DNA from 2 places in the Bradyrhizobium xenonodulans genome. Region 1 is predicted to be linked to the other one. Evidence: riboswitches for the same ligand, from Rfam matches in the RefSeq annotation. Region 1 holds a riboswitch; the other holds the start of a gene.
What was found. Region 1 has a riboswitch for S-adenosylmethionine ahead of metX (homoserine O-acetyltransferase MetX). Riboswitches for the same ligand answer to the same signal wherever they lie in the genome.

Region 1 (5,133 bases):
CGCCGCGAAGAAAAGCGCCAGCGCGACAACACAACGCGACAGGCGAGACGCAAACAACTCGAACATTCTTCATCCTTCGTTGACACCCCCACTTCCAGGCCGACCCGTGCGGTGCCGACATCCCTCTGGCCGTTAAGCCGCCCGATGTGGCGAGAAAAAGACGCCGCGCCCGCGAATGGCTGCGATGATTTTGTGTTGGTGCTGGTCCCGTGCTGCCGCATTGCGGACAACAACATTAACTGCGATCCTTCGATGCGGCTTGAAGAGAGGGAAACAGTTAATGCCCCACGCCACGACCTGGGACGACGTCCGCATCTATTTCGAAGAGGCGGGCAAGGGAACGCCAATTATTTTTCTGCACGAGTTCGCGGCCGACCACACCAATTGGGAGCCGCAGATGCGCTACTTCTCGCGCGGACACCGCTGCATCACCTATTCCGCACGCGGCTACACGCCGTCTGACGTGCCGGCGGGAGAAGTCTACACCTACAAGCATTTCTACACCGACGCGCTCGCGGTGCTCGATCATCTCAGGATCGAGCGCGCGCATCTCGTCGGCCTCTCGATGGGCGCATATTCGTCGCTCCAGATCGGACTGAACGCGCCAGAGCGCGCGCTGTCGATGACGCTGGCCGGCGTCGGCTCCGGCTCGGAGATCGAAAATCTCGACAACTGGCGCAAGCAATGCCGCGCCAATGCCGAGCAGTTCGAGACGCTGGGCTCCGCTGACGTCGCAAAGGTCACGCGCGAGGCGCCGAGCCGGATTCCCTTCCTGGTGAAGGACCCGCGCGGCCACGCCGATTTCTATGCAGCGTTGGCGCGGCACGACGCGAAGGGCTCAGCGAACACGATGCGCGGCTTCCAGGCCGGCCGGCCCTCGATCTACACCATGACGGATGCGATCAAGGCCGCCGCAACGCCGGCGCTGATCATCTGCGGCGACGAGGACGATCCGTGCGTGGGGCCGAGCCTGTTCCTGAAGAAGCACCTGCCGGCCGCGGGGCTCGCGATGTTTCCGAAATCAGGCCACGTGCTCAATCTCGAAGAGCCTGCGCTGTTCAACGAGAGCGTAGAGCGGTTCGTGACGCTGGTGGAAGCGGGGCGATGGCCGGTGCGCGATCCGAGGTCGCTCGCGGCGGGGTAGTCTGAGCTCTCGCCACACACTCCCTGTCATTCCCCGCGAAGGCGGGGAATCCAGTACGCCGCGGCTTCTCCGTATCACGACGCCGCCTCTGGAATACTGGATCGCCCGGTCAAAGCCGGGCGATGACAGCAGAGCGCGTCGCCGCGCTCGCAATCACGAGTAACTGCTACTTCCTTCCGCCCCGGCTCAGCAGAAACACCCCTTGCTCGCCGAACATATTCCACACCCACCACGGCAGTCGCAGCCGCAGCGGGCGACCGTAGAGGTCGAGCGCCTCGGCGCGCTCCATCTTGACGCCGATGGCGTCGCAGAGCTCGACGAAGTCCTTGATGGTGCAGAAATGGATGTTGGCGGTGTCGTACCAGGTCGCCGGCAGATTGTCGGTGCGCGGCATGTGGCCGCCGATCAGGAGCTGGAGCCGCATCCGCCAGAAGCCGAAATTCGGGAACGAGACGATGGCGCGGCGGCCGATGCGCAGCAAATTCTCCAGCACCACCTTCGGCTGCCGCGTTGCCTGCAGCGTCTGCGACAGGATCACATAGTCGAAGGCGTCGTCGGGATAATTCACGAGATCGGTATCGGCGTCGCCCTGCACCACCGCGAGGCCTTTGGCGACGCAGCGGTTGACGCCCTCGCGCGACAGCTCGATGCCGCGACCATCGATGCCGCGGGTCTCCAGAAGCTGGAGCAGATCGCCCTCGCCGCAGCCGACGTCGAGCACCTTCGAGCCGGGCTTGACCATCTCTGCGACCAGCAGATGGTCGGCGCGGAAATGACCGGACTGCTCCGCGGTGAGGCCGCCCAGCGGCAGCACTTCCTGTACAGACATCGCTAGCCGTCCTTGGTGGTAAGCCCGCGCGCCTTGCCGGCCGATTGCAGGAAGGCGCGGGAGATGTCGAAGAATTCGGGCACGTCGAGCAGGAAGGCGTCATGGCCGCGATCGGTCTCGATCTCGGCGAACGACACCCGCGCGCTCGACGCGTTCAGCGCATGCACCAGCGCGCGCGATTCCGAGGTCGGGAACAGCCAGTCGCTGGTGAAGGAGACGACGCAGAAACGCGTCTCGATCCCGGCGAAGGCTTTCGCCAGCACGCCGCCATGGTCGCCGGCGATGTCGAAATAGTCCATCGCACGGGTCAGATAGAGATAGGAGTTGGCGTCGAACCGCTCGACGAAGGACGAGCCCTGGTAGCGCAGATAGCTCTCGACCTGGAAGTCGGCGTCGAACGAGAAGGTCGGCAGCTCGCGGTCCTGCATGCGGCGGCCGAACTTTCGATGCAGCGCCGCGTCGGAGAGATAGGTGATGTGCGCGGCCATCCGCGCCACCGCGAGGCCGCGATGCGGATGGATGCCGTGATCGGCGTAGCCGCCATTGTGCCAGTCGGGATCGGCCATCACGGCCTGGCGGCCGAGCTCGTGGAAGGCGATGTTCTGCGCCGAGTGCCGCGTCGAACAGGCGATCGCGAGTGCAGAGTAGACGCGCTTGGGGTAGGCCGCGGTCCATTGCAGCACCTGCATGCCGCCCATCGAGCCGCCAACGACGGCAAACAGCGTGTCGATGCCGAGCCGATCGATCAGCATCGCCTGCGCACGCACCATGTCGGGAATGGTGATGACGGGAAAATCCAGTCCCCACACCTTGCCGGTCGCGGGATTGATCGAGGCCGGCCCGGTCGAGCCCATGCAGCCGCCGATCACGTTGGCGCAGATGATGAAGTAGCGGCTGGGGTCGAGCGGCCGGCCGGGACCGACCAGCGTCTCCCACCAGCCATTCTTTCCCGTGACGGGATGCACATTGGCGACATGCTGGTCGCCGGTCAGCGCATGGCAGATCAGCACCGCGTTGGAGCGATCCGCGTTGAGCTCGCCATAGGTCTGGTAGGCGATCTGGAACGGGGAGAGGTCGACGCCGCAATCGAGCCGCAGCGGCTGCTCGGCGCCGAACTGCGCGACCTGCGAACTCGGATGATCCACCTCGTGCGACCGGTCGTCAGCGCTGATCGCGGGACTCGGCACAGACTTGACGCCAACCATCATCGACCTCGTTTGCGACGGCCGTCAGGCCGCCGCTGGAATCAGGCCATGAAAAACCCGGCCTGAACGATAGGTTCGGCCGGGATCGGAAACGTCCCCGGCCTGTTTAGCGAGTTTTTTAACGTGGCTGCAAGCCGGCCGGCTCAAATGACCACGGAACAGGCAAAACCTACTGTCTTGGCCGGTTTTCGTCAAGTCGCGGTCCGGATTAACCAAATTCCTCTCCGTCACGCCCCGCTGAAAAGGCCGTGATTTCTCTTTGCTTTCGCCGCTCCGACTGCCTAATCAGGACATCCACCGCGACGGATCCGAGCTTATCAACTTGCTTGGCCGGTCCATATTGGAACGCCTCTCGACAGTCCAAGCTCTCAAAAGTCCAAGTCAGATATGTCCCAACGTCCGCCCGCGCCACCATCGCTCCAGGAATTGCGCAAGGAGATCGACGCGATCGACGAGGGCATGCATCGCCTGCTGATGCAGCGCGGCGACATCATCGACCGCCTGATCCAGGTCAAGCAGACCCAGGAGGTCGGCTCGGCGTTCCGTCCGGCGCGCGAGGCCGCCATGATGCGCGACCTCGTGCAGCGTCATAGCGGCATCCTGCCCCTCGACACGGTCGAGAGCATCTGGCGCGTCATCATCTCGACCTTCACCTACGTCCAGGCGCCGTTCTCCGTGCATGCCGACATCTCCGTGAGCGAGCCGGCGATGCGCGATTCCGCGCGCTTCCATTTCGGCTTCACCGTGCCTTACGTCGCGCATTTCAGCGCACAGGCGGCGGTCGAGGCGGTGGCGAAATCCAAGGGCGACCTGGCGCTGGTCTCGGCGACCTCCAGCCGCACGCCATGGTGGCTGGAGCTGGAAGCGGACGGGGCCCCGAAGATCATCGCGCTGATGCCCTTCGTCGAGCGCGCCGACCATCCGGCCGCATTGCCGGTGTTCGCGATCTCGCGCGTCCCCGACAGCGCCCTGGTGACGGAAGTCGAGACCTTCAGCGTGCGCGTGTCCGGGTGGAACGCCGAGGTCGCACGCGCTTTGTCGCCGCTCGCCGAGATCGTGGCGGTGCCCGATACCGCCTTCGACGGCGCGGCCCTGCTGGTCTCGGTCACGAGCGCGACCAGCATCGACAAAATCAAGGCTGCCCTGATCGAAGCGGGGGCCTCGGTGCGCTCCACGGCCCTCGTCGGCAGCCACGCAACGCGCTATACGGTGCCCCCGACCGGGGCGAAATCGTAAGTCGCGAGCCCACCCCGCCATTTCGGAGTTGAAGATGTCCCGCCCCGTGCCGAATCCCGGCATTCTCGATATTGCGCCCTACACGCCCGGCAAGAGCCCGGTGGCGGAGCCGGGCCGCAAAGTGTTCAAGCTCTCGGCCAATGAGACGCCGTTCGGGCCCTCGCCGAAGGCGATCGAGGCCTTCAAGAACGTGGCGGCGCATCTGGAAGACTATCCGGAAGGAACCTCGCGCGTGCTGCGCGAAGCGATCGGCCGCTCATTCGGTCTCGACCCCAACCGCATCATCTGCGGCGCCGGCTCGGACGAGATCCTCAATCTGCTCGCCCACACCTATCTCAGCCACGGCGACGAGGCGATCTCGACCACCCACGGCTTCCTGGTCTACCCGATCGCGACCATGGCGGTCGGCGCCAAGAACGTGGTCGCCGCGGAGAAAGACTTCACCTGCGATGTCGACGCCATCCTCAAGGCGGTGACGCCGAAGACGAAGCTGGTCTGGCTCGCCAACCCCAACAATCCGACCGGCACCTATGTGCCGTTCGACGAGGTCAAGCGCCTGCGCGCCGGCCTGCCCTCGCACGTGCTGCTGGTGCTGGACGCCGCCTATTCCGACTACGTCTCTCGTAATGACTATGAAATGGGAATCGAGCTCGTCGCCACCACCGAGAACACGGTGGTGACGCACACCTTCTCCAAGATCCACGGCCTCGCCGCGCTGC
Region 2 (5,133 bases), 1.4 Mb from region 1:
GCCGCCGATCGAGCTGTGCCGGGCCACTGGGAAGGTGATCTCATTATGGGTCTTGGAAGTTCCGCGATCGGCACCTTGGTGGAGCGCACGACCCGCTTTACCATTCTGCTGCATCTGCCGCGTATCACAGGCCATGAACAGGAAGCTCGCGTGAAGAACGGACCTGCACTCGCCGGACATGGCGCTGAGGCAGTGCGCGACGCCATCACCCGCGCAATCGTCAGCATGCCCGAACAGCTGCGTCGATCGCTGACCTGGGATCAAGGAGCTGAACTGGCTCAGCATGCACGCCTGAGGATCGATGCAGGCCTGCAGGTCTACTTCTGTGACCCTCATAGCCCATGGCAGCGCGGCACCAACGAGAACACAAATGGGTTGCTGCGCCAGTACTTTCCAAAAGGGACCGATCTTAGCCTGCACAACTCTGGTGATCTCGAGGCCGTGGCTCTCGCACTCAACACCAGGCCCAGGAAAACCCTCGGCTGGAAAACACCGGCCGAAACTCTCGACCAATTGCTACAAGTGAACGATACACAGGGTGTTGCGACGAGCGGTTGAATCCGCCCTGGATGCCCCGGTCAAGCCGGGGCATGACGGCGGAGAGTGAGGCTAGCACTACACCCGGAAATGCTTGCTCAGCTTGAGGCCCTGCGCCTGGTAGTTCGAGCCGATGCGCTGGCCGTACATCGCGTCGGGGCGGGCCAGCATCTTCTCGTAGACGAGGCGGCCGACGATCTGGCCGTGCTCGAGGATGAACGGCACTTCGCGCGAACGCACCTCCAGCACGGCGCGCGATCCAAGGCCGCCGGCGCCGGCATAGCCGAAGCCGGGATCGAAGAATCCGGCATAGTGCACGCGGAATTCGCCGACCAGCGGATCGAACGGCACCATCTCCGCGGCGTAGTCGGGCGGCACCTGCACGGCTTCCTTGGAGGCGAGGATGTAGAACTCGCCGGGATCGAGGATCAGGTTGCCGTCGGGGCGGGCTGAGATCGGCTCCCAGAACTCTTCCACCGCATAGCCGGAGCGGCGATCGACGTCGACGACGCCGGTATGGCGCTTGGCGCGGTAACCAACGAAGCCGCTGGCCTTCTCGCCCGACAGATCGACCGAGACCGCGACGCCGCCGGAGAGATCGGCATCGTCGATGTCGACGAGGCGCTCGGCGGCATGCAAGCCGTCGAGTTCGTCGGCGTTGAGGATGGCATCGCCGGTGCGGAAGCGCACCTGCGACAGGCGCGAGCCCTCGCGCACCAGCACCGGAAACGTCTTCGGACTGATCTCGGCGTAGAGCGGGCCGTGATAGCCGGCGCCGATCATGTCGAAGCGGCGGGTGCCGTCGGCGATCACGCGGGTGAAGACGTCGAGCCGGCCGGTCGAGCTCTTGGGGTTCGCAGCCGCGACGATCTCCGGCGGCAGCGCGAGACTTTCGAGCAGCGGCACGATGTAGACGCAGTTGGTCTCCAGCACCGCGCCGTCGGCGAGGCTGAACTCATGCAGCTTCAACTCGTCGATGCGCTCGGCGACGGTCGCGCCGGGACCCGGCAGGAAGCTGGCCCGGACGCGATAGGCGATATCGCCGAGACGCAGATCGAGGCTGGCCGGCTGGATCTGGCTTTCGACGAAATCGTAGGCGGGCAGGATGAGACCCGCCTCCGCCATCGCCGCGATCATGCGGTCGGGCAGGATACCATTGGCGTCGGCGGCGACCGTGAAACTCAACCGAGGGTCCTCGTCAGGGGGCAAACGCATCCCGATAGACGGGAAATACTAGCGTTTTACGGCTATCCGATGGACGTCTTGACGGAAAGGGCATTGCGGAATATGAGCATGACTTATCCCGTGGTGATTTGAGCCGGCCGGCTTGCAGCCACGTTAAATAAGTCGCTAAACAGGCCGGGGACCTCTGTGATCCCGGCCCGTGGTTTGATCCAGGCCGGTTTTTTTGTGACCATTTCGATGGTCACGCAGGAGGTCCTATGTCGAAGTCCCCGGCGCCCACCGCGCAATACCGTCCCGAAACCCGTCTGGTCCATTCCGGCACCCTGCGCTCGCAATATGGCGAGACGTCGGAGGCGCTGTTCCTGACCCAGGGCTACGTCTACAACAGCGCCGAGGAGTGCGAGGCACGGTTCAAGGGCGAGGACCCCGGCTTCATCTATTCGCGCTATTCCAATCCGACGATTGCGATGTTCGAGCGGCGCATGATCGAGCTCGAGGGCGCCGAAGCGGCCCGCTCGGCAGCGACCGGCATGGCCGCGGTGACGACCGCGATCCTGGCGCCGCTCAAGGCCGGCGATCATGTCGTTGCTTCCCGCGCCCTGTTCGGCTCGTGCCTCTACGTCATCCAGGACCTGCTGCCGCGCTACGGCATCGAGACCACGCTGGTCGACGGGGCCGATCTCGATCAGTGGCAGCGCGCCGTGAAGCCGAACACCAAGACGTTCTTCCTGGAGAGCCCGACCAACCCCACGTTAGATGTGCTCGACATTCCCGGCATCGCCGAGATCGCGCACAAGGGCGGCGCGCGGCTCGTCGTCGACAACGTGTTCGCGACGCCGATCTGGCAGAGCCCGCTCGCGCTGGGGGCCGACGTCGTGGTCTATTCCGCGACCAAGCACATCGACGGCCAGGGCCGCTGTCTCGGCGGCATCATCCTGTCGTCGGAAGCCTTCATCGCCGAGCACATCCACAATTTCATGCGCCAGACCGGCCCGTCGATCTCGCCGTTCAACGCCTGGGTTTTGCTCAAGGGACTGGAGACGCTGGGTGTGCGGGTGCGCGCACAGACCGACACGGCCGCGCGCATCGCCGACGTGCTGGCGAGCCATCCCAAGATCTCACGGCTGGTCTACCCCGGCCGCGCCGATCACCCGCAGGCAGCGCTGGTGAAGAAGCAGATGCGCGGCGGCTCGACGCTGGTCGGCTTCGAGGTCAAGGGCGGCAAGCAGGCGGCGTTCCGCGTGCTCAACGAATTGAAGCTAGCGAAGATCTCGAACAATCTCGGCGATGCCAAGAGCCTCGTCACGCATCCGGCCACCACGACACATCAGCGGCTCAAGCCGGAAGACCGTGCCGCGCTCGGCATCAGCGAGGGCTTTATCCGCTTCTCCGCCGGGCTCGAGCATGTCGATGATCTGATCGAGGATCTGACGGCGGCGCTGGAGAAGGCGTGAGGCACGCATTCGATATCGTAGGGTGGGCAAAGCGAAGCGTGCCCACCATTTACGATCACGCCGCCAATAGATGGTGGGCACGGCGCGAAGAGCGCGCCTTTGCCCACCCTACGGCACCGAGTCACATCGGCCGGTACGCCCGCACGTCCGCGGGCACGTTGACGCCGATCTTGATCTGGCCGACGGACCGGATGATGTCGTCGCCGAGAAGCTGGGCGAAGCAGGCATAGCCCCAATCGTTCATGTGCAGGCCGTCGGCGATCACGAACCCCTCGACCGGGATCGCCTGTTTCTCGTGCCAGTCGCGCATCACCTCGAAGCGCGGGAAAATGCCGACGCGGCGGAGCTCGGCGACCTTGCCGAGCAGCTTCACCATCTTGCCGGCGCTCTCGGCGCGCTGGTTGACGGCCGGCGAATATTGCGGATCGACCAGCACGATGTCGGCATCGCCGGCGGCCTGGATGCGGCTGATGCCGCTCTCGACCATCTTCGCGGTGTCGCCGGGATCGAGATTGCGCAGCACCGCGTTGGTGCCGACCTGCCAGATCACGAGATCCGGATGCACGTCGATCACCTGCGTCTGGAGGCGCTTCATCATCTCGGGCGCGTCCTCGCCGCCGACGCCGGCATTGATGACGGTGATATCGGCGGTCGGATAGTGCCGGCGCAGCTGTGCGGCAAGACGGTTCGGGTAGTTGAAATCGGGCGAGCTCGCGCCATAGCCGGCGGTCGACGACGAGCCGAACGCGACGATCACCACAGGCTTGCCGGCAACGAGCTTGCCCGCGACATGCGGCAGCGACCCCATCGTCTTCGAGCCGTCCTTCGGCGCCGGGCACGGCACGCGGCTGAAGATGTCGCCGGCGGATTTCGCGACCTGCTTCACCTTGTCGATGGCGCGCGCGGTGATGCCGCGCTGTTCGGGGGAGGTGGCGGCGACGGTGGTCTGGGAGGGCGAAGCGGGAGCGGGATCAGCCGACTGCTGCGGAGCCGGCGCGGCCTGGGCCTGCACGGCTTGCTGCGCGCGCGACGGTGACACCGGCGTCAGCAACAGCAGCGCCGCCGCTGCGGGCGCGGCCAGCCATGCCGTCAGGCAAAAAGGGCGGAGAGAACTCATTAACGCTAGACCTCAATTTTGCTGCTGGACCGGCCCCAGATGAGCTGCGTCGATCACGAACTGTGCCAACGCCCGGCCAAGGCAATCATGGACCTGTTTCGCCAGCTCAGGCCCGCGGGACGGGCTGAACAAGTCGAACTGACCCTGATCATTCCACTGCCGCATGATCGCGAAACGGTCGAACAGCGGGACGTCATGCTCCTGCGCCACCACCCGCATATTGTCGAGATAGGGCGGCACCGAGATCATGGTTTCGGTACGAGGGCTGTACTGCAAATTCATCAACACGACGTCAGCCCCTGCATTTTGCAGCGCGGAAACCCCTTCGGTCACTGCGCCGCGAAAATCGTCGGGATCGATGGCTCGGATAGCATCCACGGTCCCGGTCTGCCAGATGACCAAAGTAGGCTTTTTTGCTTCCATCAGCTTAACGAAGGTCGCAGCCGCCTCCTCGGCCGTCCTCTTGCTCTGTATTTCTACGGAGACGTGCAAGGTCTCCGACGGCGGCAGCTTGTCCCTGAGGATCGCCTCCATACGCGCCGGATACGAGCTGCTCTCCGACGAGGGAATGGTGGTCGAGCGGCTGCCGACGACCAGGATTTCAAGCGGTTTGCCGGCCTTGACGGCCTCGGCGACCTTGGGAAGCCGGCTTTCGCTGGTGAGCAGATAGGACGGCAATTCGCAGGCTGGGGGCGTGGCCGAGACAGCAGGCGCGGCATCGCCCGCGCGCGCCGGTGGCGCGGCGAGGCCACCGCATAGCAGGATCAGGCTCAGGAGAACCTTCGCCTTCATCAGCCCCCTCCCGCCATATCGGCGCTGCCGACGGCGCTTTTGGTTTTC

Region 2: another riboswitch for S-adenosylmethionine. It lies ahead of I3J27_RS37495 (O-succinylhomoserine sulfhydrylase); the one in region 1 lies ahead of metX (homoserine O-acetyltransferase MetX).

The regions. Positions count from the first base shown of each region.
Region 1 is NZ_CP089391.1:1,001,803-1,006,935, reverse strand. Features, by position in the region: gene I3J27_RS04765 (TIGR02594 family protein) at 1-66, opposite strand, end outside; gene I3J27_RS04760 (alpha/beta fold hydrolase) at 281-1,144, shown strand; gene metW (methionine biosynthesis protein MetW) at 1,311-1,973, opposite strand; gene metX (homoserine O-acetyltransferase MetX) at 1,976-3,178, opposite strand; SAM riboswitch at 3,264-3,343, opposite strand; gene I3J27_RS04745 (chorismate mutase) at 3,566-4,414, shown strand; gene hisC (histidinol-phosphate transaminase) at 4,449-5,133, shown strand, end outside.
Region 2 is NZ_CP089391.1:7,927,869-7,933,001, forward strand. Features, by position in the region: gene I3J27_RS37485 (IS30 family transposase) at 1-558, shown strand, start outside; gene I3J27_RS37490 (2'-deoxycytidine 5'-triphosphate deaminase) at 616-1,752, opposite strand; SAM riboswitch at 1,833-1,912, shown strand; gene I3J27_RS37495 (O-succinylhomoserine sulfhydrylase) at 1,980-3,176, shown strand; gene I3J27_RS37500 (SGNH/GDSL hydrolase family protein) at 3,298-4,293, opposite strand; gene I3J27_RS37505 (SGNH/GDSL hydrolase family protein) at 4,306-5,085, opposite strand; gene I3J27_RS37510 (OpgC domain-containing protein) at 5,085-5,133, opposite strand, start outside.